4 regions of the Gordonia sp. DT30 genome follow, and region 2 is predicted to be linked to each of the others. Evidence: riboswitches for the same ligand, from Rfam matches in the RefSeq annotation. Region 2 holds a riboswitch; each other region holds the start of a gene.
What was found. Region 2 has a riboswitch for S-adenosylmethionine ahead of ACLQ3C_RS10690 (bifunctional o-acetylhomoserine/o-acetylserine sulfhydrylase). Riboswitches for the same ligand answer to the same signal wherever they lie in the genome.
Positions count from the first base shown of each region.

Region 1 (7,651 bases), on a different contig from region 2:
GCGGCGGTCAGTACCAACCCCGCCAGCGTAAGGTGGCGAGCGTTCCTTCGGGGACGAGCGTTCTTCCGGGGGCGGGGCACACGGCCTCGGATGTTGGGCACGGCTCTCCTTTGGTTACGCACAATCGGCGGATCTAGTTGGTTAGCCTCACCTTAACTGCTGGGGGTGGTGGGGTGGAGTCCCATGGGTGCTCGATCCGGGATCGGGGTACGTCGATACACTCGCCGACATGGTCGGACGCGGAGGCGGGCGGAGTGAGCCCGAGGCCGTCGACGACGAACCGGCCGCACCGTCGTGGCGCAAAGCCTGGCCCTTCCTGGTGGCTCTGCTCGTCGTCGTGCTGGCGGCTGCGGGCATCGGACTGTCGTATCTGTTCCGTCCGGCGCAGGAGCGGGCCGGCGATTCGGCGCAGGTGCAGTACGCGATCAACGATCTCTACACCGCGCGCAACAACGTCGACTACACCGCCTTTCGGGACCACACGTGTTCCGTCGACGTGAATTCGGCCGGGTTTCCGGCGCAGCCGGAGTTCGCGACGGAGAACCGGCAGTCGTTGGAGAGGAACGGCCGGATCGTGATCCCGGAGATCACCGACCTGAAAGTGTCGGGTGACCGCGCGAGGGCGACGGTACATTGGCATTTCGACAAACAGTCCGATGAGACGCAGACGACCAAGGTTGCCGCGGTTCGGGAAGACGGGAACTGGAAGGTGTGCAAGGCATGACGTATGCCGGTGATCTGACCCCGCAAGAGGCGTGGGACAAGCTCGAGCAGAATCCGAAGGCCAAGCTGGTGGACTGTCGCACCCGTGCGGAATGGTCTTTCGTCGGGGTTCCCGACCTCGAGATCGTCGGTAAGCGACCACTTTTCGTCGAATGGACCACCTTTCCCGACGGCCGACCCAACGAGGGATTCGTGGCGCAGTTGCGCGACGGCGGAATCGCCGACGACGACGAGGTGATCTTCCTCTGCCGCTCCGGACATCGCTCGATCGGTGCCGCCGAGGCGGCCACTGCCGCCGGGGTCAGCAAGGCCTACAACATCCTCGACGGATTCGAGGGGGCGCTCGACGAATACGATCACCGTGGGTTCAAGGGTTGGCGGGCCCTCGACCTTCCGTGGAGGCAGTCGTGAGCGAAGCGAGCGAGCTGGCCGACCCTACAAGCTGGAGGCAGTCGTGAGCGACGGTTTGCCGGAGGGGGTTTCGGCGGAGACGCTGTCGGTCCGCGGCGGTATCGAGCGGTCGGGGTTCTTCGAGACCTCCGAGGGGCTCTACCTGACGAGCGGATACGTCTACGAGTCCGCCGAGGCCGCGGAGCGCGCCTTCACCGGCGAGGACGAGCGTTTCGTCTACTCGCGTTACGGCAATCCGACCGTGGAGATGTTCCAGGAACGGCTGCGTCTGATCGAGGGAGCCGAGGCGTGTTTTGCCACGGCCAGCGGGATGGCCGCGGTGTTCGTGTCGCTCGGTGCCCTGCTGAAAGCCGGTGACCGGCTGGTCTGTGCGCGCAGTCTTTTCGGGTCGTGTTTTGTGGTGGCGAACGAGATCCTGCCGCGGTGGGGTGTGCACACCGACTTCGTCGACGGGGAGGACCTGTCGCAGTGGGAGCGGGCGCTTTCCACGCCCGCCGACGCGGTGTTCTTCGAGACTCCGTCGAATCCGATGCAGAGCCTCGTCGATGTGGCCAAGGTATCCGAACTGGGGCATGCGGCAGGGGCAAAGGTCGTGTTGGACAACGTATTCGCCACTCCGCTCCTGCAGAGCGGTCTGGAACTCGGGGCGGACGTCATCGTCTATTCGGGCACCAAACACATCGACGGGCAGGGCCGCGTGATGGGCGGCGCGGTGCTCGGGACCAAGGAATTTGTCGACGGTCCGGTGAAGATGCTGATGCGGCATACCGGTCCGGCGCTCTCCCCGTTCAATGCCTGGACCCTGCTCAAGGGGCTGGAGACAATGAAGCTGCGTGTCGACGCATCGGTCGCCGCGGCGTTGCGGATCGGCGAATTCCTCGAAGCCGATCCACGTGTGCGGTGGGTGAAGTATCCGTTCCTGAAGTCGCACCCACAGTACGAGCTGGCGACCGCGCAGATGTCCGGGGGCGGCACGGTGGTCACCTTCGAGCTCAACGACCGCGACGGCGTGGACGGCAAGGAGCGCGCCTTCGAGGTGCTCAACGCACTGCGCATCATCGACATCTCCAACAACCTCGGTGATTCCAAGTCGCTGATCACCCATCCGGCCACCACCACGCACCGTGCGATGGGGCCGGACGGGCGCGCGGCAATCGGGTTGAGCGACTCCGTGGTTCGGCTCTCGGTGGGCCTCGAGGGCATCGACGATCTGCTCGCGGATCTGGATCAGGCGCTGGGATAAGGGCGTTCATGGCGCCGTCGTTGTCGATCCGCCGTGCCACCGCCGCCGATGCTCCGGCCGTTGCGGGCGTGCACGTGCGGTCGTGGCGGCGCGGCTATCGCGGATTGCTGCCGGATGCCGAGCTGCGGGCGATGCGTCCGGCGGATCGGGTCGGCGACTACACCTTTGACGATGACCGTGGTCCGCACACGTGGGTCGCCGAGACGTCGGGCGGGATAGCCGGATTCGTGACGATCGGCGAGCTCGATGGTCATGCCGCGGTGATGGCGCTCTACGTCGACCCGGACCATTGGCGGTCCGGGATCGGGTCGGCGCTGATGGATCGGGCGGAGTCGGAGATCGCCCGGCAGGGTTATCCGGTGGCCCGGTTGCATGTGCTCAAGGGCAATGAGCGAGCGATGGATTTCTACGCCGGCCGTGGATGGGCCCGACCGGACGAGTGCGTTCCGGCGACGTCTGGGGTGTGCACGTCGACGAGGTCGAATACGAGAAGATCGGCTGAAAGGTCGGTTAGCTGCCGTCGACACCCAACGCCCGCAGCACCGTTCGTAATTTGGCGGTGGTCTCCGCGAGCTCGGCGTCGGGATCGGAGTCGGCGACGATGCCGCCGCCGGCCCAGGTGCGAAAGGATCGTCCGTCGGAGTCGATCTCGAGGCAGCGGATGGTGACCATCCATTCGCCGTCACCGTGGGCGTCGGCCCAGCCGACGGCGCCTGCATAATTTCCGCGCGGCTCCTCGTGGTCGCGAATGAACTGTGCCGCAACATCTGTCGGCGTTCCGCACACCGCGGGAGTGGGACTCAGGGCGAGGGCGAGTTCCAGCGCGTTGAGATCGGGATCGGTCAGGTGCGCCCGGATCGGGGTGGCCAGATGCCACATCTCTCCGGTCGACAACAGTTGTGGGGCATCCGGAATGGTGATCTCGTCGCAAAGCGGCGCGAGTCGTCGGCGCAGATGGTCGACCACGAAGGCATGCTCGCGGTGGTCCTTGCCGGATGCGGCCAGCTTCTCGCGGGCCTCGCGGTCGGCGACCGGATCGGGGAACCGGGGCGCCGACCCAGCATACGGCCGGCACGTCACCTCGCGACCGGCCTTGCGTAGCAACAACTCCGGGCTCGCACCGAGTAACCAGCCCGGTCCGGTGTCGACGGCGAAGGCATTGTGTTCACTGTTGCCATGGGCCAGTGCATCCAGCAGTCCGGTCACCTCGGCCGGGGAATCGAGCACTGCCCGAACGGTTCTCGCGAGCACCACTTTGTCGAGGTCGCCTGCAGTGATGGCGGCGACTGCGCGCCGCACGCGGTCGCGGTGGGTGGCGGCGTCGGGGATCTCGGTGAACCGGTCGAGTGTGTGCCGGGCCGGCGAGCGGCCGGCCAGGGGCGGCAGATCTCGTCGTAACCGGCGGGGGACCATCAACGCGGAGGTGCCGGCGGGATCGAACGGCAGGGCACCGACGACGGTGTCGGCGCGGCCGGTCCGCAGGTCGTCGATGGCCGCGTCGACCTCGGTGAAGCGCCGGATGATGCCCTCGGCGCGCACCGTCCCGTGGGGGCGGGAGAGGACGAAAGGCGCCTGCGCCGGGTTGTCGACGCTTTCCGGGTCACCGCTCACCAACCCAACCTAGCGCCCACATCGCGGCGACTTCGGCCCACGGTGAGTGAAAATTGACACCCCGACGCGAGATGGGCCACTCTGGACGTCAGGTCATGAGTGCCAGTGACAAGCCCCGGCTCGCTGGTCGGCAACCCTCCTCCACGGTGGGGTGCTCCGGGTGACGACCGGGCTGTGTTCCAACCGGACACGGCAAGCGTGGATTTCCGAGGAGTTCTTTCGATGACTGCTGTCGTGCGCACCGCACCCGTTCTGTCCGATACCGTTTTCGCCAATCTTGCGGCCTGTACCGAACCGCTGGCGGCGGTCGTCGGCGCCGACGAGAAGGCGCCGCTGGCCGGCGGTGGCGAGATCGCCTACGCCAACCTCGACTACGCCGCCAGTGCACCCGCGCTGGTCGCCGTCGCCGAGTCGGTGTCGGCGGCCCTACACCAGTACGCGAGCGTTCACCGCGGCGCCGGCCATCTGTCGCAGGTCACCACCCGGCGCTATGAGCAGTGCCGAGAGACGGTGCGGCGCTTCGTTCGTGGGCGTTCCGATGACACCGTCGTCTTCACGCGCAACACCACCGATGCGATCAATCTGGCCGCTCACTGCACACCCGGCGACGTCGTCGTCCTCGATATCGAACACCACGCGAACCTGCTGCCATGGCTGTCACGGGACGCCGGTTCGGCGCGCATCGTGACCGCGCGGCCCAGCATCGAGGACACTCTCACCGCGCTCGAGTGCGAGCTCGCCGCGGCCCCCACATCGCTGTTGGCGGTGACCGCCGCATCCAACGTCACGGGAGAGGTGCTGCCGGTCGGGCGGCTCGCCGCGATCGCCCACCGCCACGGTGCGCGCATCCTCGTCGACGCCGCGCAACTCGTCGCCCACCGCCCGGTGTCGGTGGTCAGCCACGGCATCGACTACCTGGTGTTCTCCGGCCACAAGCTCTACGCCCCGTTCGGGGCGGGTGTGCTCATAGGCCGCTCCGACTGGCTCGACGACGCCGATCCCTACCTCGCGGGCGGCGGGGCGTCGGCGCAGGTGAGTGTGGTCGACGGCCCCGACGAGAACTGCGCGGCGACCGCCTGGCACACCGGTGCTGCCCGGCACGAGGCCGGATCGCCGAATGTGTTGGGCGCCATCGCGATCGCCGCTGCGTGTGACGCCATCGCCGACATCGGCATCGAGTCGATCGGAGCGCACGAACACGAACTGCGCCGCCGCCTCGACGACGGGCTCGCCGCAGTCGACGGGGTCCGCACCCTGCAGATCTTCGACGACGTGACCGATCGGGTCGGGATCGCCGGGTTCAGTGTTGCCGGACATACCCCGCGCGCGGTCGCGGAATACCTCAGCGCAGAACACGGGATCGGCGTGCGCGACGGCAAATTCTGCGCGCATCCTGTACTCAACCGCCTCGGGCTTCCCGCCGGCGCGATCCGCGCCAGCTTCGGTCTTGGAACCGGCTCGTCCGACATCGACCGCCTCACCGGCGCCCTGCGGCAACTGGCCGCCACGCAACCGACCTCCACCCGACCGACCTCCACGCAACCGACCTCCACGCAACCGAGCGCGACGACACCCCCAGGAGCCCCGGCATGAGCATCGAACTCGACCGCATCAGCATCGGGCGTCCGCCGCTGCACGTGGCGATCCTCGGCGACGAGCCCGCCGACGCGGCACCCATCGTCGTGCGCCGACCCACGCTGCGTGACGCGCAGCGCGCCCGTTCGGTGCTGCGATCGGGCACCCGCGACACTGCCGGCTTCTCGGTCGCGCTCGAAGTGGAGGTGGCGATCGCACCGAGTGCCGCCTCGGCCCGCGCGGCGGTCGCCGGCATCCCGGACGAACTCGACGGCGGCACGGTCCGCTACGTCGGCACGCCGAGCGGTCTGGTCACCTTGATCCGCGACATCTACGCCGCCGAGGTCGCCGACGCGGTGATCCTGGTGCCGCTCGACGGATCGGCCACCGACAACCGGCTGCGTCAGCTGGTGCTGCCGTCGTTCGCGCCGCGCCGCGCGGCCTGAGCGACCGAAACAGATGAACCCCGGTTGTCCGAATGGACGCCGGGGTTCATCTGTGGAAGTTCTCCGCTGTCCCCGGGTGAGGCGAACCAACATGTGCCCAGGGCAAGCGCTAGACGGTGTACGTGTTCTCGGCTCTCGATGCAATGACGATGGCGCAGGTCAAGGCGGTGCGCAGCACAATCAGCCAGGCGCGAACGTCCACGTACGACAACGCGGTGACCTCAGTCGATTCGGCAGGGGAAGCGCGCACGCGCAGGGCACTGAAGCTGTAACTCTGGAACGCAGAAGTTGCCGGGGCATTCCTTTTGCCACTGCATCTGTGCGAAGTGTCAATTCGCAACGCGGTGTCGGACGCGATTGCCGCTCACTACGGAAGGCGCTGGCCTTGGTCTCAAGGTTTTGAACGGTCGTTGCCCGCAGACGCCCGTGGCCGGTACAACCCACGAACTGACCTGGCAAATGCTCGTCGGGACACATCGTCGACAGGGAAAGTCATCCCTGAGGTGAAGTTCGTGTTCTGGCAGAAGGTGTTCACCAGCCGCTACGATGCCGTCATCTGGGACTCGCAGATCGCAACCGTCCTGCCCGGCGACAACGTCAACGGGGGTAGTACGGCGAGACTCCGAGCTCGCGTGTATAGCGACCTTGACCGTATCCGATTGCTTCGCAACCGCATTGCTCATCACGAACCGATCATCTTTCGCGACCTTGCGGCGGACTTGGCCGCGATCAAAGACCTTGTTCAACTGCGCTGCACCCACACAGCGCATCTACTCGAAGAAGCAGAGAGTGTCACGGCGCTGCTGCCTCAGCGGCCTCTCTGAATCGGCATCTGGATGGTGGGCCGTATGAGCTGCGTTACCGGACGGTGCCGTTCCCGCACGGGGCCTCACCATTGGCCTCGGCGTGCCAACAGGTCACCGAGAGCCCGCTTTCGCAGGCACCGGATGGTCCTACGCCTCCCCGCGCTCCCATTGTTCGACCAGTTCGGTCTGCGATTCCTCGGTGAGCACCCCGTACAGCCGGAGTCGGGCCATCCCGCCGTCGGGATAGACGTCGACGCGCGCCTCGGTCATCGGGCGGTCGGCGTCGATGACGAAGCGGTGGCGGGTGTCGGGCTGTAAGTCGGTGCGCCCCAACACCTCGAACCACTCGCCGTCCTCGCCGTCGCGTCCGTGGATCGTCGCGGCGCCGGGCGCATTGCCGAGGAAGTAGCTGGTGTCGAGTTCGACGAGACTGACCAGTCCCTGCCCGGCCAGCCGAACCTGCACCCAGTCGTTGCCGTCGTCGCGGCGGCGGGAGGTCTCCCAGCCCTCGCCCATGTTCCGGGCGCGGCCGGGCATCAGCAGGTTGTTGGGGGAGCTGTAGAACATGTTGGAACAGGCGGTGATCAGTCCGCCGTTCTCCAGTGCCGCGAGATCGAAGTGGCCGTACCGGAAGAAGTGCGGATTGGGCACGCCGCGGCCGTGCACGCGGAAGCGGGCGATGCCGCCGTCGGGATGCATCGTCAACCGCACATGGGTGAAACGATCCTTCGCATCGACCCGGAACGGGTTGCGGGTGTCGCCCTCGACGGGGCTCTTCTCGACGATGGTGACCCACTCGGTGTCGGTGAGCAGCTCGTCGACGGAGACGACGCCCT
Region 1 is NZ_JBNCLY010000013.1:491-8,141, reverse strand. It holds gene ACLQ3C_RS13475 (ABC transporter substrate-binding protein) at 1-26, opposite strand, end outside; gene ACLQ3C_RS13470 (hypothetical protein) at 230-724, shown strand; gene ACLQ3C_RS13465 (rhodanese-like domain-containing protein) at 721-1,134, shown strand; gene ACLQ3C_RS13460 (O-succinylhomoserine sulfhydrylase) at 1,178-2,377, shown strand; gene ACLQ3C_RS13455 (hypothetical protein) at 2,362-2,631, opposite strand; partial or broken gene ACLQ3C_RS13450 (GNAT family N-acetyltransferase) at 2,593-2,748, shown strand; gene ACLQ3C_RS13445 (isochorismate synthase) at 2,888-3,988, opposite strand; SAM riboswitch class IV at 4,080-4,193, shown strand; gene ACLQ3C_RS13440 (aminotransferase class V-fold PLP-dependent enzyme) at 4,211-5,581, shown strand; gene ACLQ3C_RS13435 (hypothetical protein) at 5,578-6,009, shown strand; gene ACLQ3C_RS13430 (hypothetical protein) at 6,522-6,833, shown strand; gene alc (allantoicase) at 6,963-7,651, opposite strand, start outside.
Region 1: it holds a riboswitch for S-adenosylmethionine, as region 2 does, so the genes downstream of both, ACLQ3C_RS13440 (aminotransferase class V-fold PLP-dependent enzyme) here and ACLQ3C_RS10690 (bifunctional o-acetylhomoserine/o-acetylserine sulfhydrylase) in region 2, are expected to answer to the same signal.

Region 2 (7,651 bases):
GCCTTACCGCGCCACGACCACCAGCTGTACGGGCCGGCCACGCCGGGGTGCATGTCGCGCACCACGTCGGTCCAGCCGGAATCCAGTCGGGCACCGACCCATTCGCGTTCGTGGGCAAGAAATCCCGGGTTGCGCAGGTTGCCCTTCCAGTTCTTGATGTCGGCCTCGGAGTGGGCGATGTTCCAGTCGCCGCCGACCACCACGCAGCGGCGCCGACGCGCCGCGGTGGTCAGGTACTCACCGAACTCGCCGAGGAAGCGCTTCTTCTCCTCGAACTTGGCACTGTCCTTCTCCGTCGACGACGCCGTCGGCTCGGCTGCTCCCTTGGGCAGGTACAGGCTGGCCACGGTCAACCCACCGAGGTCGGGATCGTCGAAGTCGGCTTCGAGGTAGCGTCCCGTCGGATCGAATTCGGCGCTCCCGAACCCCGCCCGCACGGCCGTGGGATCGGCCTTGCTCAGAATGCCGACCCCGGCGTGGCCCTTGACGACCGATTCGCTCATCGACAACCGCCAGCCCGCATCGAGGGCCGGCTGCAGGGCGGCCCGTGTCTGCTCCTCGTCGGCGCGGATCTCCTGCAGCACGACGATGTCGGCGCCGGAGGTATCGAGCCAGGCCAGGAACCCGGGATTGACGTCCGAGCGCTGCTTGGTGGCCGCCCGGATGCCATTGACATTGACGGTGGTGATCGTGGTCGTCACGGGTCAACAGACTACGCACCGGCCACGACAGGGCACGCACGCGGAGGAAGCCGGGACGGTGAAGGTTAGGCAAGCTTGCCTTCGAGTCGAATTTATGTAACCCTCACCTAACAGCTAGATGAGGTGAATCCATGTTCGTTTGTATCTGCCGGGGCGTGACCGAGCACGAGGTCCATGAGCACTGTGCCGACGGCGCGCGGACCGTCGACGCGATCGGCGATCGCTGCGGCGCAGGCGAAGGCTGTGGAACCTGTCTCGAACGGCTGCAGGAGATACTGAGCGAAAAGTCCGCGGTCACCACCGCCGCCTGACCTGCTCGCACCCCATGCGATCGGGCCGCGTGGGGGTTTTGTCGTGCTACGGTTCGTGGACATTTTTCTTCCGGACCGAACGGAGTTGCGGCATGCGCGGAGATGACGAGGTCATCGCCCTACTCAACGAGCAGCTCACCAGTGAGCTGACCGCGATCAACCAGTACTTCCTGCACTCGAAGATGCAGGCCGACTGGGGTCTCACCGAATTGGCGTCCAAGACCCGTGCCGAGTCCATCGAGGAGATGCAGCACGCGGAGATCCTCACCGATCGCATCCTGTTCCTCGAAGGACTCCCGAACTACCAGAAGCTCCTCCCGCTGCGCATCGGTCAGACGCTGCGCGAGCAGTTCGAATCCGACCTGGCCATCGAAATCGAGGTCGTCAACCGACTCAAGCCGGGAATTGCCTTGTGCCGCGACAAGAATGATGTCACCTCGGCAAAGATCTTCGAGGCGATCCTCAAGGACGAGGAACACCACATCGACTACCTCGAGACGCAGTTGGAGTTGCTCGACCGGCTCGGCGAGCAGCTCTATATGTCCAAGACGGTCGCCACTCCGCCCGACGTCGGCTGACCGGCCGGTCGTCGTGTCCGTCGCTGCGTCCACAGGGCGACGATGAGGACGGCGACGCCCGCCACCGCGAGCACCGCACCGAGCGCCGACGGCGCCCGATAGCCGTAACCCGCCGCGATCACCACGCCGCCGAGCCATGCGCCGGCGGCGTTGGCGATGTTGAGGGCCGAATGGTTCAGCGCGGCAGCCAGCGTCTGGGCGTCGTCGGCGACGTCCATGAGCCGGGTCTGCAGGGCCGGGATCATCGACGTGCCGCCGACCCCGATGAGGAACGTCAGCGCGAGCGCGATCCAGATGAACTGCACGAACAGCGCGAAGAGCAGCAGCACCGCCGCGAGGCAGAGCAGTCCCACCAGGATCGATACCGACACGCTGCGGTCGGCAGCCATGCCGCCGACGATGTTGCCGACGACCATCCCGAGCCCGAAAAGCATGAGGGCCACCGGCACCAAGCCGACCGGCAGTCCGGCCAGCGATGTCAGCGTCGTGTTCAGGTAGGTGTAGAAGGCGAACATTCCGCCGAAGCCGACGGTGCCGATGAGCAGGGTGAACCAGACCTGCGGCCGGCGCAGCGCACCGAGTTCGGTCATCGGGTTGGTCGCAGGCATGTCCTGCAATGTGGGAAGGCTGCGCGCGAGTGCGGCGATGGTGAGCGCACCGACGACCACGACGACAAGAAATGCGCTGCGCCAACCGAAATGCTCACCCAGCCACGCCGCCATCGGGACGCCCGCGACGTTGGCGACGGCGAGCCCGAGCATCACCTGCCCGACCGCCTTCGCGCGGCGTCGTGGTCCGGCAAGGTGGGCGGCGACCAATGCCGCCACCCCGAAGTAGGCGCCATGCGGTAGGCCGGCGATGAAGCGGGCCGCGATCAGCAGACCGAAGGTGGGTGCGAGGACCGTGGCCGCGTTGCCGACGGTGAACGCGACCATCAGTCCGATCAGCAGGGTGCGGCGCGACATCCGGGCGGTGAGGGCCGCGATGAGCGGTGCGCCGACGACAACGCCGAGCGCATACGCGGAGATGACCGAACCGGCGGTGGGTTCGGTGACATCGAGTGCGCCGGCGATGTTGGGGAGCAGACCCATCGAGACGAACTCGGTGGTGCCGATCCCGAAGCCACCGAGCGCCATCGCGAGGATCGCCCAGCGGACCGTCCGCACACGCGCAGAACCGTTGTCCGGCAACGACTCCCCGGCTTCACGCGCAGCGACGTCGGTCGTCGGGTGCGCAGTGGCCGGCTCGTCGGCGGGAACTGCCGCCTCGGGATTCGCTGGTGTGGACACAGGAGTCGCAACCACCACGGCGCACGCGAGCATTCCCGGGGCGGTCGGTGAGTTCGTTCACAGGCCCCGTCGACCGCGCGAAACGATCGTCACGGCACGGTCGGTACGGCACGCTCGGTGGAGGATGCCGTGCCGGTGGCGGTGGTGGGAGCCGCGGCGGTGGGAGCCGCCGCGGTGGGAGCGGCCGTGGTGGGAGCGGCCGTGGTGGGAGCCGCGGTGGTGGGAGCCGCGGTGGTAGTGGGAGCCGCGGTGGTAGTGGGAGCCGCGGTGGTGGTGGGAGCGGCTGTGGTGGTCGCCGGCGGTGCGGTGTCGGGGCTTTCGGCCCGTGTCACCACCGGGACACCGGCCCCTGTCACCGCCGTCGTTGCGCTCGGCACTGTCTGCACCCCGTCGACGACCCGCTCGGCCCAGTACGTGGCGAAGTTCCTCGGCAACAAGACGATGCTCTTGGCGCTGGCCGCCAACGCGGTGACTCCGTGGTCGAACAGGTCGGCGTCGGAGTTGAGCACACCGTTGGCGATGTCCTGGAGGACGAACAGATCCGGCAGGTATGCGCCGTAGCCGAGTTGGGGTAACGGCGGTAGCCATCCCATGGCCCAGCGGATGGGTGGTTGAAAGTCGGCGAGGGTGATGCCGATGATGTCGGGCAGGCGCAGGCGGTAACGCATGAGGTCCGGAACGGTCCCGGTGTAGCCGACTGCGGTCAGTGCGTTCGCCACGATGATCGCCATCGACGAGGGCGAGGCGATCGTGCATGTCCGCACCGCGCCGTCGGTGGTGCAGGTCATCGTCTCCGCTGCACCGTTGACGGTCCACGTCTGACCGGTGCCGGGGAATTGGTACATGTGGAATGGGTACTGGCCGTGCTTGATCCAGTAGCCGAAGAAGGCGTCGACGTCGCCGATCGGGTCATGGAGCGGATCGGGCAGGTCGCAGATCGGGTCGCCCTCGATGCAGTAGGTGGTGACGGGTACGCCGCCGTAGTCGGTGCCATCGCGTGGCCCCGACATCGTCATCCCCGGAATGGCCCCGACCAGTGTCAGTTCGATTCCCTGTCCCCAGAGAGTCGCCGACATCCGCGGGTCCGCGTAGAGCTCGCCCGAGACGGTCGTCGCGCCGCCGGCGTCGGTGGTGGAGATGACGTACGTCGACCCGTCGGCAAGCGTCACCGGCCGATGCCGGCCGATGTCGGTCAGCGCGTCGCCTGCGACTCGGGCGCCCTGCGAGTAGCCGGCGATGACGACCTTCTTGTCGGTGCCGCATTCCTGCTGATAGGTGGCCACGGCTTGTTCGAGGTTCTGCGCACCCTGCGTCTGGCTCGCGTTGTATCCCACCGATCCCAGCGGCCAGATGGTCGCGGCGTACGGCACCGCCTCGACGGTGTAGGGGTTGCCGAGGTTGGGGTTGTTCTCGTCGGGACGGTTGTCCGGGCCGAGGCCGGTGTAGCGCTGTCGCACACCGACGAGGTACGAGCCGTCGGAGTTCCATGTCCCGCCGACGATGAACACCCGGCCCGGGCCGCTGCAGTCGTATGTCGTGTCCGCCGCCGCCACCCCATGGCCCCAGAACATCGTGGCGGTGAGCGCGAGGCCCATTGCGGCGGCTCCCCACACGAGACAGACGCCACGGATCGAGGTGCGGAGTCCCATCGCTGCCACGTCCTTCGGTGAGGGCTGATCTGCGCAGCTTAGGCAGGCGGAGCAGGTCGGCACCGGGCAATCACCCAGGGCACCCCCACATTCCCCCGCTCGATGGACACCGCGGGCGAATCCGGGACCGGAGAACACCGATAACGATCTGCGCAATTCACCAACCAGCCTGAGCAGGAGGGTTCTCAGCGAACGACGACCGTGTTATATCCTTGTCGCCAGGTCATGAGCATCAGCGTCAAGCCCCGGCTTGCTGATCGGCAACCCTCCAACCGCGGTGGGGTGCTCCGGGTGATGACCGGGTTGGGGATCGCTGTATGGGTCCCCGGCAAGCGCGGGTCCGAAGGTCGGACCCCAACAGGGTCTCCATACCCTGCCGACCGTAGAAAGTGATCTATTTTTCATGTCTGACGCAGCCAACGACGGCCCCGATTCCCCCGATCCCACCGACGCCCCGGATCCCACCGAGAACTGGAGCTTCGAGACCAAGCAGGTCCATGTGGGGCAGTCCCCCGACGCCGCGACGAACGCACGCGCACTGCCCATCTACCAGACCACGTCGTTCACCTTCAACGACACCCAGCACGCCGCCGATCTCTTCGGTCTCGCCGAACCGGGCAACATCTACACCCGGATCATGAACCCGACGCAGGATGCCGTCGAACAGCGCATCGCCGCGCTCGAGGGCGGTGTCGCGGCCCTGCTGGTCGCCTCCGGTCAGGCGGCCACCACGTATTCGATCCTCAACATCGTCGAGAACGGCGGACACGTGGTGTCGAGCCCGCGTCTGTACGGCGGCACCTACAACCTGTTCCACTACACCCTGCCCAAACTCGGCATCGAGGTGTCCTTCGTCGAAGATCCCGAGGATCCCGAGTCGTGGCAGGCCGCGATCGGCGACAACACCCGCGCGTTCTACGGCGAGTCGATCTCCAACCCGAACAACGAGATCCTCGACATCCCGGGTATCGCCGAGGTCGCCCACCGCAACGGACTGCCGCTGATCGTCGACAACACCGTGGCCACGCCGTATCTGCTGAACCCACTGGCCCTCGGCGCCGACGTCGTCGTGCACTCGGCGACCAAGTACATCGGCGGCCACGGGACCGCGATCGGCGGGGTCATCGTCGACGGCGGCACCTTCGACTGGCGTGGACAGCGTGACGGCAAGGACCTGTTCCCGGGATTCACCACGCCCGATCCGAGCTACCACGGCGCGGTATTCGCCGATCTCGGCGCCCCGGCGTATGCGCTGAAGGCGCGCGTGCAGTGGCTGCGTGACACCGGTGCGTCGATCTCGCCGTTCAATGCCTTCCTGCTCGCGCAGGGCCTCGAGACGCTGAGCCTGCGCGTCGAGCGGCATGTCGCCAACGCCGCGCGCGTCGCCGAATACCTCAGCGATCACGCACAGGTCGAGTCGGTCACCTACGCCGGACTGAAGTCCTCGCCGTGGTACCAGCGCGGCCAGGAGCTCGCACCAAAGGGTCAGGGCGCCATCATCGGATTCGAGATCACCGGTGGCGTCGACGCGGGCAAGCGGTTCGTGGAGGCGTTGACCTTGCACAGCCACGTCGCCAACATCGGTGATGTGCGTTCGCTGGTGATCCACCCGGCGTCCACCACCCACAGCCAGCTGACCCCCGAAGAGCAGCTCGCCGCAGGCGTCACCCCCGGTTTGGTCCGGCTCGCCGTCGGGATCGAGGGCATCGACGACATCATCGCCGACCTCGACCAGGGCTTCGCGGCGGCCGAGTAGACCCAGCCGAGTACACCGAGACAGCCGAGTAGACCGAGGACAGGAGCACAACATCCCGTGTCGGTGAGCATCGACCCCCAGGCGTCCGCAGCGCATCAGCCCGAATGGGAGCAGGTTCCCGACGGGCAGATGGTGCGAATGCGCCTGGGATCGTTGGCGCTCGAGTGCGGCGAACGGATCGACGACGTCACCCTGGCGTTTCAGCGCTGGGGGACGTTGTCGCCCGCACGGGACAATGTGATCCTCGCCCTGCACGCACTGACCGGTGACTCGTATGTCACCGGCCCGCCCACCGACGAACACCCCGCGCCGGGCTGGTGGGACGGTCTGATCGGACCGGGCGGCGCGATCGACACCGACGAGTGGTGTGTCATCTGCGCCAACGTCCTCGGCGGCTGCCGGGGATCGACGGGACCGGCGTCGCCCGATCCGGATGGGCGACCGTGGGGTTCCCGATTCCCCGCCATCACGGTGCTCGATCAGGTGCGCGCCGAGGCGGCGCTGCTCGACGCCCTCGGCATCGAGAGCATCGGCGCGGTCCTCGGCGGTTCGATGGGTGGCGCCCGCGCCCTCGAGTGGGCGATCGAATATCCCGACCGGGTACGCAGCGCGCTTGTTCTCGCCGTCGGGGCACGTGCCACCGCCGACCAGATCGGCACGCAAACCACCCAGATCGCCGCCATCACCGCCGACCCCGAGTGGCAGGGCGGTGACTACCACGGCAGCGGCCGGTCCCCGATCGTCGGACTCGGAATCGCCCGGCGCATCGCGCACCTGACCTACCGATTCGAGGGCGAACTCGACGAGCGTTTTGCCAATTACCCTCAGGGCCACGAGGATCCGCTACACGGCGGGCGGTACGCGGTGCAAAGCTATCTCGAACACCAGGCCGACAAGATCATCGGGCGGTTCGATCCGGGCAGCTATGTGGTGCTCACCGACGTGCTGAACAATCACGACGTGGGACGCAATCGCGGCGGTATCGCCGCCGCGCTCGACTCGTGCACGGTTCCCACCGTGGTCGCGGGCATCGATTCGGATCGGTTGTATCCGTTGCGGTTACAGGCCGAGATCGCCGAAGGGCTCGGCAACTGCGTGGACGGCCTGCAGGTGCTTCGGTCCGACAAGGGCCATGACGGGTTCCTCACGGAGTTCGACGCGATCGCCGATCTCCTCAAACGCACCGTGGACCTCGCGCGCCGCTGACCCGTCCGCGAGCACAGGTCCGGGCGGGCCACCGGGCGCGGGGATCAGCCGGCCGGCGTCGTGGTGGTCGTCACCGCTGGGGCCTGCTCGGTCGCACTATGCGGTGGAACTTCCGTTTGCCGCGAACTCGGCTGTGACGGAATGACATTCGGAGTGTCCCC
Region 2 is NZ_JBNCLY010000009.1:28,759-36,409, forward strand. It holds gene ACLQ3C_RS10665 (exodeoxyribonuclease III) at 1-701, opposite strand, end outside; gene ACLQ3C_RS10670 ((2Fe-2S)-binding protein) at 833-1,012, shown strand; gene bfr (bacterioferritin) at 1,105-1,590, shown strand; gene ACLQ3C_RS10680 (MFS transporter) at 1,548-2,912, opposite strand; gene ACLQ3C_RS10685 (PE-PPE domain-containing protein) at 2,969-4,528, opposite strand; SAM riboswitch class IV at 4,750-4,869, shown strand; gene ACLQ3C_RS10690 (bifunctional o-acetylhomoserine/o-acetylserine sulfhydrylase) at 4,932-6,284, shown strand; gene metX (homoserine O-acetyltransferase MetX) at 6,342-7,490, shown strand; gene ACLQ3C_RS10700 (Hsp70 family protein) at 7,535-7,651, opposite strand, start outside.

Region 3 (7,651 bases), on a different contig from region 2:
GGCCGCCGGTGAGCTCTTCTCCCCGACCGAGATACAGGTAAGCTCCCAGCCCGTCCTCTCCCAGGCCGCGCGCCACCTCGGCGAGGGCATGCATGTTCACCACACTGGCCCGGATCTTGGCCAGTTCACCCTCGGGCCGCTCGGGAAATCGCAGATAGAGCCGCTCGGTGATGACGACACCGAGTACCGAATCCCCCAGGAACTCCAAGCGTTCGTTGGTGGGTAATCCGCCATGTTCGTAAGCGTAGGAACGATGCGTCAGCGCCAGGGTCAACAATTCGTCGGAGATCTCGGTACCGAGCGCCGCCAACAGCGGACCGCACGACGGGGGCCGCTTGCCCCGGCGCTTGCCATCACTCACTGCACGCCTCGTGTCCGGCCACGATCGTCGGAACCTCCCTGATCGCTCGATGTCGTGGTCGTGCCGTCGCCGAGATCACCGAACTTGTCGACGAGCCCGGCCCACCGCGGATCGATGAGCTCGTGTCCGTGACCCGATTCGGCGCCATCCAGCGGCACCCCGCAGACACTGCACAACCCGGGACAATCCTCGCGACACAACGGCGACATCGGCAGTTCGAGGGCGACCGCGTCGATGATGGCCTGTTCCAGGTCGACCCGGTCGTCGACTATGCGATGTACCTCGTCGTCATCGGACGTCTGTTCGGTCTCGCTGTTCGGGTACGCGTAGAGCTCGGTCAAAAAGACCGTGACGGTGCCGTCGACGGGTTCGAGGCAGCGCGCACACTGACCCTGCGTCTCCCCACAGACCGTTCCGGTGATCAGGACGCCCTCACTGACCGACTCGAGTCGGAGATCGAGATCGACCTCGGAATCAGCGGGGATGCCGATCATCTCCACGCCCAGCCGCTCCGGTGTGCGAACGGTCTGGTGCACCTCGGTCATCGTGCCCGGACGGCGGCCGAGCGAACGGATGTCGAGTACGAAGGGACCACGCGCATGCGCGGGAGCCGCACCCGAACGGGAACCTGGAGTCACTGCATTTTCGGCCACAAATGCACCATACGCCAAGGTCAGCGAATCATCGAATGAGCGCGAACCCCCGTGTCGACGCACGCGAGAGCCTCCGTAGATGGCCTACACGGCCAGCGGCGACACCGAGTCGTCGGCATCATCGCGCGACCGGCCACGCGGGTGATCGTGGTCGACGCTGCGGGGGTATTCGACGTAGTCGTGCATCCCGGCGCCGGTGCGCAGCTGATGGCGTCCGCGGTTCACCGACCGCATCGTGTTGGTGAGCACCTCTTCGAACTGCGCCAACTTCTCGTCGACGTAGACATCGCAGTCTCCGCGCAGACGATCGACCTCGGCGTGCGCCGCGTCGATGATGCGTTCGGCCTCGGACTTCGCCGCCGCCACGACCTCGGCCTCCGACACCAGCCGCTGTTGCTCGGCGATCCCGTCGGCGACCGACTTGTCGTAGGTGTTGTTGGCGGCGTCGATGCTCCGCTGCGCCTCGGCACGGGCTCGCCCCGTCACCGCTTCGAACTCGCGCGCCGCGCTGGTCGAGAGCCGCCGAGCCTCGTCGGCGGCCTCGTCGACCAGCGACTTTCCGTGGTTGTTCGCCTCGTCGACCATCCGGTCGGCATGCGCCTTGGCGTCGGCGAGGATGCGATCGGCCTCGGCACGAGCGTGTGCGAGGACCGCCTCGGACTCCGAATCGGCGTTGCCGGTCACGGTGTCGGCATGCGATCGGGCGTCTTCGAGCATCGAGTCACGGCTGTCGAGTACGTCCTGCGCGTCGTCGAGCTCGCCCGGGATCGAGTCCTTGATGTCATCGAGCAGTTCCAGCACGTCGCCGCGTGGAACCACACATCCCGCGGTCATCGGAACGCTACGTGCCTCCTCGACGATTGCGACGAGTTCGTCGAGTGCTTCGAATACGCGGTACACAGCCACCCCAATCCGGCTCACGCCATTGGTCATCTGGTGAAACTTCTGTGACTATTGTGCCGAATGGGATCGCTGTGGTTATGGAGGTCAGAGTGGTCGGCGTGTCACGTGATACCCGAGGGATCACTCAGGGACGCGGATCGACCCGAATGTCAGCTCCTTGCGCAGCTCGAACCCCAACGATTCGTAGAGCCGGATGGCGCCTCGGTTGTCGGCTGCCGCATGCAAGAACGGGGTCTCACCGCGTCGCACGATGCCGTCGGCAACGGCGAGCACCAGCCGCGCGGCCAGCCCTTGCCCGCGGTACGCCGGATCGGTGCACACCGCGCTGATCTCGGTCGCGCCCACGGGATGCAGACGCTCGCCGGCCATCGCGATCAGTGCGCCATCAGCGATGATCCCCCGGTAGGTACCCATCTCGATGGTCCGCGGGAGAAAGGGCCCGGGACGGGTGCGCGCCACCAGATCCATCATCGCCGGGACATCGTCGTCGGTCAGCACCACCGCAGAGCGATCGGCCATTGCAGCGACCGATCGCGCGATCATCTGCACTCCGGGCAGACTCATCGTGATCTCCCAGCCGGGCGGCGGGGTGGGCATGACTCCCGAGATCGGCACGGTGCCACCCGGACCGAAGAACTCGGCGGCGTCGGCCCAGTCCGCAGGTCCGGGATCGTGCGGGAATGCCGCGAATATCGACACGTCGTCCCGATAACGCAGGATGCGGCCGTGTCGCTGCGCCAGGTGCCGGTGGTGCCCGGTCAGCGACGATCGGATCGGGTCGTCGAGAACGCTTGTGTCCGTGCCTGTCCCACCATCCCGGTCGATATCCATGAGGTGATGATGTCCCATCGGCGAATCCTCCTGTTTCTCAGGTCGCCAGTTGGCGAGCCGGAGCCGGCCACCACCTGCACATGAGCCCCTCAGCTGTCGTTGCGGGGCAGCCCGGGCGGGTTGATCTGCGAGGCCGGCAACGCCTCGGCCGACAGATGCCACGCCGCGAGCAATTTGGCGTAGGCACCGGTGGAGATCAGGTGATTGATCGCATCGGCCAGCGGCCCGACCAGTCCGTTACCCTTCTTGGTCGTCGCGGCGATGAGACCCTGCAAGGTGGAGCCGGCACCCGAGTAGGTTCCGGCCACCCGCGTGGCCTTCGGGGTGTTGGCGGTCTGTACGACGTGGTACGAGATGGTCGGATTGGGCGCCAGATACGCGTCGATCTTGCCCGAGGCGAGCGCCAAATTGAACGAGTTGCCGTCCGGGAAGTACACCACGTTCAACGTCTTGCCCTCGGCAGCGAGTTTGTCGCGCCACTTCAGCAGGATCCGTTCCTGATTGGTGCCCGACCCGACGGCCACGGTCTTACCCGCAAGATTCTCGTAGTTTCCGTCGAAGTTCCACGCGTTCGACTTGAGCACCTCGAAGGCCAGTTCGTCCTTGCGGTACGTGGCGAAGTCGTATTTGTCCTTGCGCTCCTCGGTCACCGTGATGTTGGAGAAGCCCACATCCGAGCGGCCGCTGCTGATGCCGACGAAGAGATTTTCCCACGTGGAGTTGCCGACCACCGGCTTGAGGCCGAGTACCGCCGCGACGGCGCGCCCGAGATCGGGTTCGACGCCGGTCAGCGTGTGCTGATCGGAACCGATGAACGCCAGCGGCGGATTCCCCGAGGGCAGGGCGCCGATGCCGATCGTGAGCTGACCGGAATCACGCACCTTCGCCGGCAGCGCCTTGCGAATCGAATCCACCTGCGGCACAGAGAGCGTGGTCTCCTGCGCCGCCCCGTTGGAGACAGCGCCGATGACGACGCTGCCCGGCGTGCCCGACGAGTCGGCGGCATCACTGGACCCGCCCGAGCAGGCGGTGACCAGTGTTGCGGTGAGTACTCCGCCGATGGCCACGGCGCCGAGCCGGGCGACGAGGGATCGAGAAGATGACATGGTGTAACTCCATTTCTGCAGGGGATGATCGACGAGGCCGGGCGGACACTGTGTCCTCCGCACCCGTCGGCATAGGTGTGACGGACGCGGAATTCAGAGGACCCGCGTCAGGAAATCCTTTGTCCGGGCGTGCGATGGGCTGTCGAGTACCTGTTCCGGCGTGCCCTGCTCGACGATCAGGCCGTCATCGAGGAAGACGACGGTGTCGGCGACCTCACGGGCAAATCCGATCTCGTGGGTGACGATGATCATCGTGGTGCCGGTGGCAGTGAGGTCGGCGATCACCGCGAGCACCTCACCGACGAGTTCGGGATCGAGCGCCGAGGTCGGTTCGTCGAAAAGCAGGACCCGCGGATCGAGCGCGAGCGCCCGAGCAATCGCCACTCGCTGCTGTTGTCCGCCGGAGAGCTGGCGCGGGTATGCGTCGAACTTGTCCGAAAGTCCGACTCGCTCAAGGAGTTTACGCGCGATGTCGCCGGCTTCTGCACGCCGGGCGCGGCGCGTCGACACCAGCGCCGCGGTGATGTTCTCCGCGGCAGTGAGATTGGAGAACAAATTGAACGACTGGAAGACGTAGCCGATGTTGCGCCGTTGACGCAGGATCGCCCGTTCGGGCAGCTCCTTGAGGTGCCCGTTGAGCCGGCGCACGCCGATCAGCTCTCCCCCGACGCTGACATGGCCGGCATCGAGTCGGTCGAGATGGTTGATCGCCCGCAGCAGCGTCGACTTTCCGGAACCCGACGGGCCCAGGACCACCGTCACCTCGCCGGGACGAACACTCAGGTCGATGCCCTGGAGAACGTGATTGTCCCCGTACCAACGGTGCGCGTCGACGATGTCGACACCGGCGCCGCGAGCCCGGTCGGAGGGGGAAACAGCCTGAGCTGTATTCGATTTCACACTCATACCGCACGCATCCAGGGCCGCAATGCGATGCCACGGCGAACTGTCACCACGGCCGTGCGGGCACGTTGCAGCGGAGTCGGCGGCAACGTTCGCACCGCCCCCCGCGCGAAGTGGCGTTCGACGTAGAACTGGACGACCGATACCACGCTGGTCAAGATGACGTACCAGACCGTCGCCACCATGAGCAGGGGAATGATGTCACCGGAGTATGTGCTGCTCTGGGTCGAGACCACGCCGAACAGATCGAGCAACGAGACGTAGTAGACCAGCGAGGTCGACTTGATCAGTCCGATCAGCAGATTCACATAGGACGGCACGATCGTGCGCAGCGCCTGGGGCAGCGTGATCCGCAGGAATTGGTAGCCGCGCGGGATGCCCAGCGCGGCGGCCGCCTCGTGTTGCCCCTGATCGACCGACAGGATCCCACCCCGCACGATCTCCGCGGCGAATGCCGCCTCGTGCACGGTGATACCGACGACCGCGATGATGAAAGGTGTGGCCAGGTCGGCTTCGGATATGTGGAAAAGTCCTGGACCGAAGGGGATTCCGAGACTCAGGCTCTGATAAAGGGCCCCGAAGTTGAACAGGATGAGCAGCAGGACGATCAGCGGAATCGATCGGAAGAACCAGACATAGGCCCAGCTCACCGCCGCCAGGACCGGGTTCTTCGACAGTCGCATGAGCGCGAGCACGATACCGACGCCGAGGCCCAGAACCGCACTGTAGGCGGCGACTTCGAGAGTCACGCCGAGTCCCTCGATCACCACGGGACGAAAGATCCAGTAGCCGAAACGATCCCACTGAAAGAAGGAGTTCGTGGCCACTCCATGGATGATCTGTGCCACGACGACAAGCACGATCGCCGCCAGCACCCAGCGGCCCGGATGCCACAGTGGCACCACACGTTCCGGCCTGGCGACGTCGGGCACCTCGGTGGCTGCCGACGGTGGTGACGGATCGGGCGGCGCATGACCGCGGGCCTTCGTCGACGGCGATGGGGCGGCTGACATGTGTGAACTCTCCTGTACGGGAACGGGGGCAGCACGATGACGCTGCAGACCACACCGACACCCGCGCAATAGCATCAGGCGTCGAGAGACCACGGCGACCGGCGGTTCGATGCGGAACCGGCACGTCGAATCCATCGCGCTTATCGGGGGAAACCCGATCCGGTCGTCACCTGGGGCACCCCACCGCGATGCGAGGGTTGCCGGTCAGCAAGCCAGGGCTTGTCGCTGACGCTCATGACCGTCGAGCTCACGATAGTGAGGCGGCCCTCGCCGGTCAGCGTTCACATTCTCGGAGATTTTTTCCCGGCGCAGGCGCCTCGGATTCGTCCGCTGCAGGCGTCACCGCGCGGCCGGTGACCTGCCGGCTCAGATGGTGCGTTCGCCCGCAAGGTTGGCCTCCAGTCGCCGGAGGATGTGGGGCGCAAGGAACGGCGCCACGTCACCGCCGAGTTTGGCGACCTCCTTGACCAGTGAACTCGATACGTGCGCGTATCGCGGATCGGTCAACAGGAAGACGGTCTCGACGTCGGCCAGTTCCCGGTTCATCTGCGCCATCGGCAACTCGTAGTCGAAATCGACCGCCGAACGCAGCCCCTTGACGATCGAATGGATCGAGTTGTTCCGCAGATAGTCGACGAGCAGTCCCTGCCACCGGTCGACGCGGACGTTGGGCAGATCGGCGCAGTCCTCGGCGATGAGCTCGAGTCGCTCCTCGACGGAGAAGAGACCACGCTTGTTGGGGTTGACCACGACGGTGACCACCAACTCGTCGAAGCACCGGGCCGCGCGCTCCACGACGTAACGGTGTCCGCGTGTGAAGGGATCGAAGGAACCGGGTATCACCGCACTGGTCATGCTCTGCAGAACCTACTCGTCCGCGGCGACACCGGGGCGTGCGACCTTCACCGTGGTGTCGCCATAGGATTTGTCGACGACCAGTTCCCAGCCCGGGGGCCACGAGAGGACGGCTCGGCGTCCGCGCTCGAGGACCACCAGCCCGTCGTCGGTGAGCCAACCACCGGTGGCCAACGCTGACAGATCGGCGGCCACCTCATCATCGGCGAGCGCATACGGAGGGTCGGAGAACACCACGTCGAATCGGCCGGGCGCGGCACCGGCAAGGAATGCCGACACCGGCGAGGTGATCACACGCCCCGAGGCGGCCGCCCCGACGGCCGTCAGATTCGCGGAGATCGTGCGAGCCGCGCGCCCCCGGCTGTCGACGAAGACCGCCGACGACGCCCCGCGCGAGAGCGCTTCGAGGCCGAGCGCGCCGGACCCGGCATAAAGATCGAGCACGTGGGTACTCGTCAGATCGATGCGCGCGTCGAGCATGCTGAAGACCGACTCACGCACACGGTCGGAGGTGGGTCTGGTGCCCTCGTCGGGAACTGTGAGTCTGCGACCGCCGAAGCGACCTGCGATGATCCGCGTCACCGCTCCATACTGCCCTCCCCGTCACCGCGATCCGCACGCCGTAGGCCCGTGCGCAACCGTTTGTGTCCCGCATCACATCTGCCGGGTGAACTGGGGTTAAGTGGGAGATTCGAGGTCCGATTTGTGCAGGCGGGTGAATTCGCCGACACACGTTGTTAACGTCGAGTGCGTTATGAGCCCGTCCCACACAAGTTCGGCCACATCAACCCAACTAGTTCTCGACTACCGCGCGCCGAAGGTCGCCGACGGTACCCGCCTCTGGGAAATCGCCAGGGACTCGCAAGTTCTCGACGTCAACTCGAGTTACGCGTACGTGCTGTGGTGCCGCGACTTCGCCGACACCTCGATCGTCGCCGAAGTCGACGGTCTGCCAGTAGGCTTCGTCACGGGCTACCGCCGCCCGTCAGATCCGTCGACGCTGATGGTCTGGCAGGTGGCCGTCGA
Region 3 is NZ_JBNCLY010000002.1:129,205-136,855, reverse strand. It holds gene rnc (ribonuclease III) at 1-361, opposite strand, end outside; gene ACLQ3C_RS02590 (YceD family protein) at 358-1,014, opposite strand; gene ACLQ3C_RS02585 (DivIVA domain-containing protein) at 1,099-1,914, opposite strand; gene ACLQ3C_RS02580 (GNAT family N-acetyltransferase) at 2,038-2,748, opposite strand; gene ACLQ3C_RS02575 (ABC transporter substrate-binding protein) at 2,838-3,854, opposite strand; gene ACLQ3C_RS02570 (amino acid ABC transporter ATP-binding protein) at 3,948-4,760, opposite strand; gene ACLQ3C_RS02565 (amino acid ABC transporter permease) at 4,757-5,770, opposite strand; SAM riboswitch class IV at 5,902-6,010, opposite strand; gene coaD (pantetheine-phosphate adenylyltransferase) at 6,137-6,625, opposite strand; gene rsmD (16S rRNA (guanine(966)-N(2))-methyltransferase RsmD) at 6,638-7,207, opposite strand; gene ectA (diaminobutyrate acetyltransferase) at 7,380-7,651, shown strand, end outside.
Region 3: it holds a riboswitch for S-adenosylmethionine, as region 2 does, so the genes downstream of both, ACLQ3C_RS02565 (amino acid ABC transporter permease) here and ACLQ3C_RS10690 (bifunctional o-acetylhomoserine/o-acetylserine sulfhydrylase) in region 2, are expected to answer to the same signal.

Region 4 (7,651 bases), on a different contig from region 2:
GATCACGATGAAGGTCGCGGTGATCGCGCCCCACAGCACGAGGAGCGAGACCAGCAATCGGCGGGCGATCGCCCAGCCCAGGGTCCGCGTGCGCGGAACCTCGGTCGGGGCGGCCACCGTATCGATCACCGTCATTGCGTGACCCAGGCGTCGTAGAACGTGGGGAACGCCTGCGGCTCGAACTTGACACCCTGGACCTTGTTGTTGCGGCCCAGTGCGTAGTTGAAGACGTAGACCGGGAACACCGCGGCGTCCTTGGCGATCTGCTGCTGGGCGTTGCCGTAGAGGGCCGACTGTTTGGTCAGGTCGGTCTCGGCCAGCGCCGACCGGAGATCGGTGTCGACGGCCGGGTTCGAATACCGTGCGAAGTTGGTGCCGAAGCGGTCCGGCGGCTGCGGGATGTTGGACGAATCCATCAGTGTGCGAAGCGCGTCCGGTGATGCGCGCTGCCAGCTCAGGTCCAGCACGTCGTAGCCCTTGGTGAAGATCACCTTGTAGTAGTCGTCGATGGTGATGTTCTTGATCTGGTAGTCGATGCCGAGCTTCTTGGCCGACGACTGCACCTGCTCGAGCAGGGTGTCGCGCTGCTCGCGGGCATACTCCTTGAGGAATGGATGAACTACCGTGAGTCGCTTCCCGTTCTTGGTGCGGTAGCCGTCGCTGTCACGGGCGGTCCAGCCGGCCTCGTCGAGAAGTTGATTGGCCTTGTGTTCGTCGTAGCCGTACGCGGATTCGCTTGCCTTGTTGTAACCGACCGTGGCGGGGCTCAGGATGTTGTTGGCGGGCTGGAAGACCCCGAAGTACAGCTTGTCGACGATGGTGTCCCAGTCGATGCCGGCCCGGAAGGCTTCGCGGACTTTGACATCGGAGAACACGCCGGTCTCCGTGTTGGGGTAGTAGTTGTAGTTTCCACCCGGGGCCGCAGCGGTGTCGACGGTGAATCCGGGGGTCTTCTTGAGCTGGGAGACGTTGACCGGCGGAACGCTGGCGATCGCATCGACCTGGTTGCTGGTCAGTGCGCCGTAGCGGGACGAGTCCTCGGGAATCTCCTGGATGCTGATCTTCTGCAGATGCGCCTTGCCGGTGTGGTCGGCGTTGCCCGGCCCCCAGTTGTAGGCGTCGTTGCGGGTGTAGTCGATGCCCTTGTTCGGGGTGTAGCCGTTCTCGCTGATGAACGGGCCGGTGCCGACGATCTTGCTGCACAGGGCATCCGGGCCGTGTGTGAGAGTCGACGGTGCCTCGATACCGAGATACGCGGTGGAAAGCGATGGCAGGAATGCCGAGTTCGGCTGGGAGAACTTGACTTCGACGTGTGTCGGGTCGATGACGGTGGTGCCGGTGTAGGTCGAGATGGTGTTGGCGGCCAACTGTGACTTGGTGGCCGGGTTGACGATGTGGTCGAGGTTCGCCTTGACCGCATTGCCGTCGAACTTCTCCCCGTTGGAGAACGTGACGTCGTCGCGCAGGGTGAACGAATAGGTGAGTTGGTCGGGCGAGACGCTCCACTTGGTCGCCAGCCATGGATGGAGCGAGCCGTCCTTGTTCAAGGCGACCAGCGAGTCCAGGATCGGACGGGCATAGAAGCCCGCGACGTCGGCCGGACTCTGGTGCGGGTCGAGGCAACTGCCCGGACCCGAGGCGCTGGCGAATCGCAGCGTCCCGCCGTCGACCGGGTTGCCCGTGGCGGTCGCCGAGTTGCTGCTGTTCCCCGAGCTACAGGCACTCGCGATGAGTCCGATCGAGACGGCCGCAAGGAGGGTGGCATTGCGTCGGTGTCTGAATCGGCCGGCTGGTCGGGACATGGTCGTTCTCCTGAGGTAATGGGTGGCTGACATCGGCCTTTGGGGTCCGCTCACAGGCAGGTGTGGGTCGGACAGGGGGACGCGAACCGACTTCGTCGGTCGGGCATGGTTGATCATCGAACTCCCGAATTCACCTCGGGCACCCATATGTGAACCCGCGCTTGCTCCATGCCCGGCTTGGGCTGGAGCCGTGTCCTTTATCCAGGGCACCCCGCCGCGGTGGAGGGTTGCCGACCAGCCAGCTGGAACTTGGCACTGGTACTCGTTGACACAGAGCGATCGAAGTCCACCAAAGGTTTTGGCGGGTCGACCACTGAGCAGAACAGTACTCAGACTCGCCGGTTAGTCACTACTTCGTGTGATTTCGAATCGCGACGGACTTAACCTGGCGCGAAGGTCGGCGAGGGTCTACAGGGCCGGTGACGGGCGCCGCCGGATGTATCGGCCGGCGGCAGGTGTCGATTGCCCCGAGAACGGGTACGCGGCCCACCGTGTTGGAGACCATGGAAACGATCACAGTCCACGACCCGCGGACCGGCGACATCGTCTCGCAGGTTCCCGCGGCCACCGACGAGCAGGTCGACGCCGCGATCACCACGGCACGCGCGGCGGCCGGGGACTGGGCGGCGACCCCTGCGGCCGAGCGTGCCGAGCGCTTACGTGAGGCGGCCGTGGCGGTCGGCGATGCGGCCGCCGAACTCGCCGGCTGGAACGAACGCGAAACGGGCAAGACCGGTGACGATTCGCTGGGTGGCGTGGCCGCCGGCGTATCGACGCTGCTCCAGTACGCCGAACTCGGACCCGTGCATCGGGGCCGGACCCTGCAGGGGCAACGCTCGGCGCTCGACGTGATGGTGCCCGAGCCGCGCGGTGTGGTCGCGGTGCTGACCCCGTGGAACGATCCAGCCGCCGTGGCGGCCGGATTGCTCGGCGCAGCGTTGGTCACCGGAAACACGGTGGTACACAAGCCAAGTGAACGCTGCCCCACCACAGGTCGGCGCTTCGCCGAGATCATCGCCGAGCATCTGCCCGACGGGGTGCTGAGCATCGTCGACGGCGCAGGCGAGGTGGGTGCGCATCTCGCGGCGTCGCCGGAGGTGGATGTGGTTGCGCACGTGGGCAGTACCGCGACCGGCACCGAGATCCGCCGGGCATGTGCGGAGCACGGCACCAAGGTGCTGCTCGAGAACGGCGGCAACGATCCGCTCATCGTCGACTCCGGGGTCGATCCCGCGTGGGCCGCCGAAGAAGCGGCCCTCGGATGCTTCGCGAACGCGGGACAGATCTGCGTGTCGGTGGAGCGGGTGTATGTGACCGCCGACGTCGCCGACGCCTTCATCGACGAGCTGTGCGGGCAGGCGCGCAGGTGGGGCGAACGTATCGGGCCGCTGGTCGACAACCGTCAGCGCGACGCCGTGCACGCGCAGGTCCGCGGCGCCGTGGCGCAAGGCGCGCAGATCCGGACCGGCGGTGTCATCTCCGACGACATCGGCAGCTTCTACCCGCCCACGGTGCTGACCGGCTGCACCCCCGACATGACGATCCTGCGCGAGGAGACGTTCGGGCCGATCGCCCCGGTGCGGGTGGTCGACGACTTCGTCACTGCGCTCGTCGAGGCCGCCGATGACCGATACGGCTTGGCCGCAACCGTTCTCACCGCCGACATGGCGCACGCACAAGAGGCGTGGCGCGCCCTGCCCGTCGGGACGGTGAAGATCAACGCCGTGTTCGGTGGGGCGCCCGGCGGTGCTTCACAGCCACGCGGCGCCAGCGGGACCGGCTTCGGCTTCGGCCCCGAACTCCTCGACGAGATGACCACGGTCAAGGTCGTGCATTACGCGCCGCCCGGGCCGTGAGTTCGCCGCGTGACCGCGGTGGATTCCGACCAAAGACCCTGGTGAGCGCCACTCCGGGGCTTCTACGTTGAATATGTGGCGAACGGCAGGGCGACAGTCGGCAGGGTGACGACGGGACTCCTCGCGTGCGGACCCATGTACGCGTTGCTCTACATCCTCGCCAACGATGCGGTCGCTGCGTCCCGCTACGGCGGGTACAGCCGGACCGATCAGGCGATCAGCGAGTTGTCGGCGACCGGCGCACCGACGCAGCGGTTTCTGCAATGGCTGGTGCCGGTGTTCACCGCGTTGATGATCGGATTCGGTATCGGCGTATGGCGATCCGCCGGCGGCCGAGTCGGGGTCCGCGTCCTCGGTGCGCTGTTCGTGGTGTTCGGAGTCGTCGGGGTCGCCTGGCTGTGGTTTCCGATGAGCAATCGAGACGACATCGCCGCCGGTGCCGGCGATTCGTCGAACGACGCAGGCCATCTGGTGTTGTCGTTGCTCTCGGTCATGCTGATCGCGGTGTGCACGGTACTCGCAGCGGTGTTGTGGCGCAGCTGGTTTCGATGGTTCACCATCGTCGCGGCGGTCGTCGTGTTGGTGGCCGGCGCCTACACGAGCCGGATGGTCCCGATGATCCAGGACGGCGAGAGCACGGTGTGGATGGGGCTGATCGAACGGGTCAGCATCTTCGGATTCTTCGTCTGGGTCGCGGTGCTCGGTCTGTTTCTGATCGCTCGGGCGCCTACGGCGCTTCCCACACCGTCTGTCGTCGGGCCGGCGCGATCGTGAACTCGATCGCCACGAGCACCAGCGCGCCGATCAGTACGATCCAGAACACGACCCAGCCCGTGGGGTAGTGCCAGAACATCAGGAGGAACGCGGCGACGGTCGGCACGGCGATCCGCAACGGAAACCGCGCCTGCCACAACACCTTCTCCACCGTCGAGGGGTCGCGATCGGCACGCCGAGCATCGATCGCGGCGAACCCGCGTCCGACGCGGCTGCGCACCGCGCGCGCCGAGCCCGACCCACCGGCGAAGTATCCGACGAGGGCGAGGACCAACCCCACCACCGCGACTGCACGCAGCGCCAGCCGCATGGGGGCGATGACGGTGTCGAAAATCGCCTGCGCCGCGCCCGGGGACAACACGTCGGCGGGAACGTTGTCGAGGTAGATCATGCGGCCCACCAGAATGGCGATCGCGAGCAGCAGCATCGCGATCACCACCGCGACTCCGGCCACGGCGAGCGTGCGCCATCGTCGGCCGCTGCGGGCAACGCCGACGGCGGCGACGATGGCCAGAATCGCCAGCCAGGGAAGGACATTGGCCACCTTGTCGAGCGCCTTCACCAGGTGCTGGGCGCGGGCGAGTTGCGGGGAGTGCCAGATCACGAATGCCTTGTTGATCACCGGGATTCGGTCGGCAAAGGCGAATCCGTGAGCGAGCAGGCGCTGTTTCACCTGCGTGATGACGGGGCCGAGCTGGATGCTGATGGTTCCGCTGGTGGTGTCGACCTCGACCGCACCGTGCCGGGTTTCACCGGTCACCGCGGCGACCACCGCCTCGTGCGCCTCACGGTTGGCGGTCGTCCAGATGTCCTGGAATTGCGGCGAGGCGACGAATTGCGCCACCGTGCCGTGGATGAACCCTTCGGCCTGCCCGGCCAGCACCGGGGCCAGGCCGATGATGGCTTGGTCGGCGCGTGGACGGTCGGCCGGGGTCAGCTCCGTCAGATTTGTCAGGGCGTCGGTGGTGATCTGCTGGACGTCGACCTGGGCGTTGATGGCATCGACGATCGTCGTCGTCACCTGCTGCTGCACCGCCGGGTCGGCGGCCAGGGGTGCCACTGTCGCCACGTAGTGGTCGGTGTCGAGGATCTGGCTGCGCACATATCGGGTCGTCACCGACAGCAGAGTCAATACGGCGCACAGAATGACCAGCAGAACCACTCCGACGGCACGGCCGCTGATCCGTCTGCGGGGACGTGCTGCCGGCGGGGCCGCGTCGTCGTCGCGGGCCTGCGCTGCCTCGGTGAGTTCGGCGACCCGGGCCCGGAGGTGCTCGAGTTCGGTGCGTTCGTCGGCGGTCAGTTCGGGGACTGCCTGGGCGTCGGTCATCGGGGTTCGCTCTCAACGGTCTCGGGAGACAGACGGGTGCATGCCCTTGACCATGACAGTGCCCGAGTGCGGCGGCATCACCCGATGCGGGCGAACCCGCAGTCGACTCTGCGTGCGGTCCGGCGGTTCGCCTGGGGGCGGTTCGGTGGGGCCGCCTCCCGGCGCGCTCATGGTGCCGACGGATCGGGGCCTGCGGGTAGGTGCAATGCGACGAGTTCGGCCAGTCGGGCGCCGACCTCCTCGACCGGTCGCGTCGACCGCTGCGCCTGGGCGATGACGACCGCTCCCTCGACGGCGGAGAGGATCGTGACCGCCAGTGACTCGGCGATCGCCGGGTCGATGCCCTGGCTGGTGAACTTGTCGCGGATCCGCGTAAGCGTCTCTCGGCGAACGACGGGCCAACCGGGAAGGAGCCACATCGAAGCCACGCCGTGACGGACCGACAAGCCGCTGTCATGACGACGCGAGGGCCACGCGGCCGCCGCCGAACCGAAGACGCAGAGCGCGGGCGAAGGCTGCCACCAATCGGGCCGCGGCCCACCTGAAGTGATCCAACTTCGGGTAGACCCTTCCTAACAGGGCTAAACGGGGTAAGGTGCCGGGAGGCCAATTCGCGATCGGTCGATGAGTCGGAGGTAGCAGTGACGGAACCGTGGCTGTCCGCTGATGATATTGCCGCACATCTCGGCGTCACCAAGGACACCGTGTACAGCTGGATCGCCGAGAAGGCGATGCCTGCCCACAAGATCGGCCGCCTGTGGAAGTTCCAAGCGAGCGAGGTCGATTCTTGGGTGCGAGGTGGCGGGGCCTCCGTTCACACCGACACGGCGGAGGACTGACGTGCGGATCATCGACAACGTCAACGATTTGCTCGGCGACGATCTCAAGACCGAGATCACGCCGGGGTCGAAGCTGCGCATCGCGGCGTCAACCTTCTCGATTTTCGCGTTCGAGGCGCTGCGCAAGGAACTCGAGCAGATCTCCGAGCTGGAATTCATCTTCACCTCACCATCCTTCGTGACGGAGAAGGTGACTGACAAGGTCCGGAAGGAGCGCCGCGAGTTCTTCATTCCGGCGGGCCGTGCGGAATCGACCCTGTATGGCTCGGAGTTCGAGATCCGCCTGCGCAACAAGCTGACCCAGCGCGCGATCGCGAAGGAGTGCGCCGACTGGGTGCGTAGGAAGGTGACATTCCGGTCGAACTCCACTGGAAACCCGATGCAGCAATTTGCGGTGGTGGACGACAACGCCGCCTACATACCGTTGCAGGGCTTCACGACGTCAGACCTCGGATACGAACGTGGCAATGCCGTGTCGAACATGGTGCACCGGGTCGACAACGCTCCAATGACGGCACAGTACGTCCAACTGTACGACCAGATCTGGAACAACCCGGATCAACTGGACGATGTCACGGACGCGGTCTGCGACCATATTGCGAGTGTGTACGCCGAGAACTCCCCGGCCCGCATCTACTTCCTGATCCTCTACAACTTGTTCGCCGAGTTCCTCGACGACATCAACGAGGACGTACTGCCCAACGACCGGACCGGCTACCAGGACACGAAGATCTGGAACAGTCTGTACAACTTCCAGCGCGATGCGGCGACCGGGATCATCAACAAGCTCGAGACTTACAACGGGTGCATCCTCGCCGACAGCGTGGGCCTGGGTAAGACGTTCACCGCGCTGGCAGTGATGAAGTACTACGAGCTGCGCAACAAGTCGGTGCTCGTGTTGTGCCCGAAGAAGCTTGCCGAGAACTGGACGAACTACAACGCGAACCTAACCACCAACATCTTCGCCGGCGACCGCTTCAACTACGATGTCCTCGCCCACACCGATCTGTCCCGCACCCGCGGAGAGTCGCTGGGGCTGCGGCTGGACCG
Region 4 is NZ_JBNCLY010000013.1:102,510-110,160, reverse strand. It holds gene ACLQ3C_RS13895 (ABC transporter permease) at 1-135, opposite strand, end outside; gene ACLQ3C_RS13890 (ABC transporter substrate-binding protein) at 132-1,802, opposite strand; SAM riboswitch class IV at 1,955-2,073, opposite strand; gene ACLQ3C_RS13885 (aldehyde dehydrogenase family protein) at 2,306-3,658, shown strand; gene ACLQ3C_RS13880 (DUF998 domain-containing protein) at 3,764-4,432, shown strand; gene ACLQ3C_RS13875 (hypothetical protein) at 4,386-5,762, opposite strand; gene ACLQ3C_RS13870 (hypothetical protein) at 5,930-6,181, opposite strand; gene ACLQ3C_RS13865 (helix-turn-helix domain-containing protein) at 6,404-6,601, shown strand; gene ACLQ3C_RS13860 (helicase-related protein) at 6,603-7,651, shown strand, end outside.
Region 4: it holds a riboswitch for S-adenosylmethionine, as region 2 does, so the genes downstream of both, ACLQ3C_RS13890 (ABC transporter substrate-binding protein) here and ACLQ3C_RS10690 (bifunctional o-acetylhomoserine/o-acetylserine sulfhydrylase) in region 2, are expected to answer to the same signal.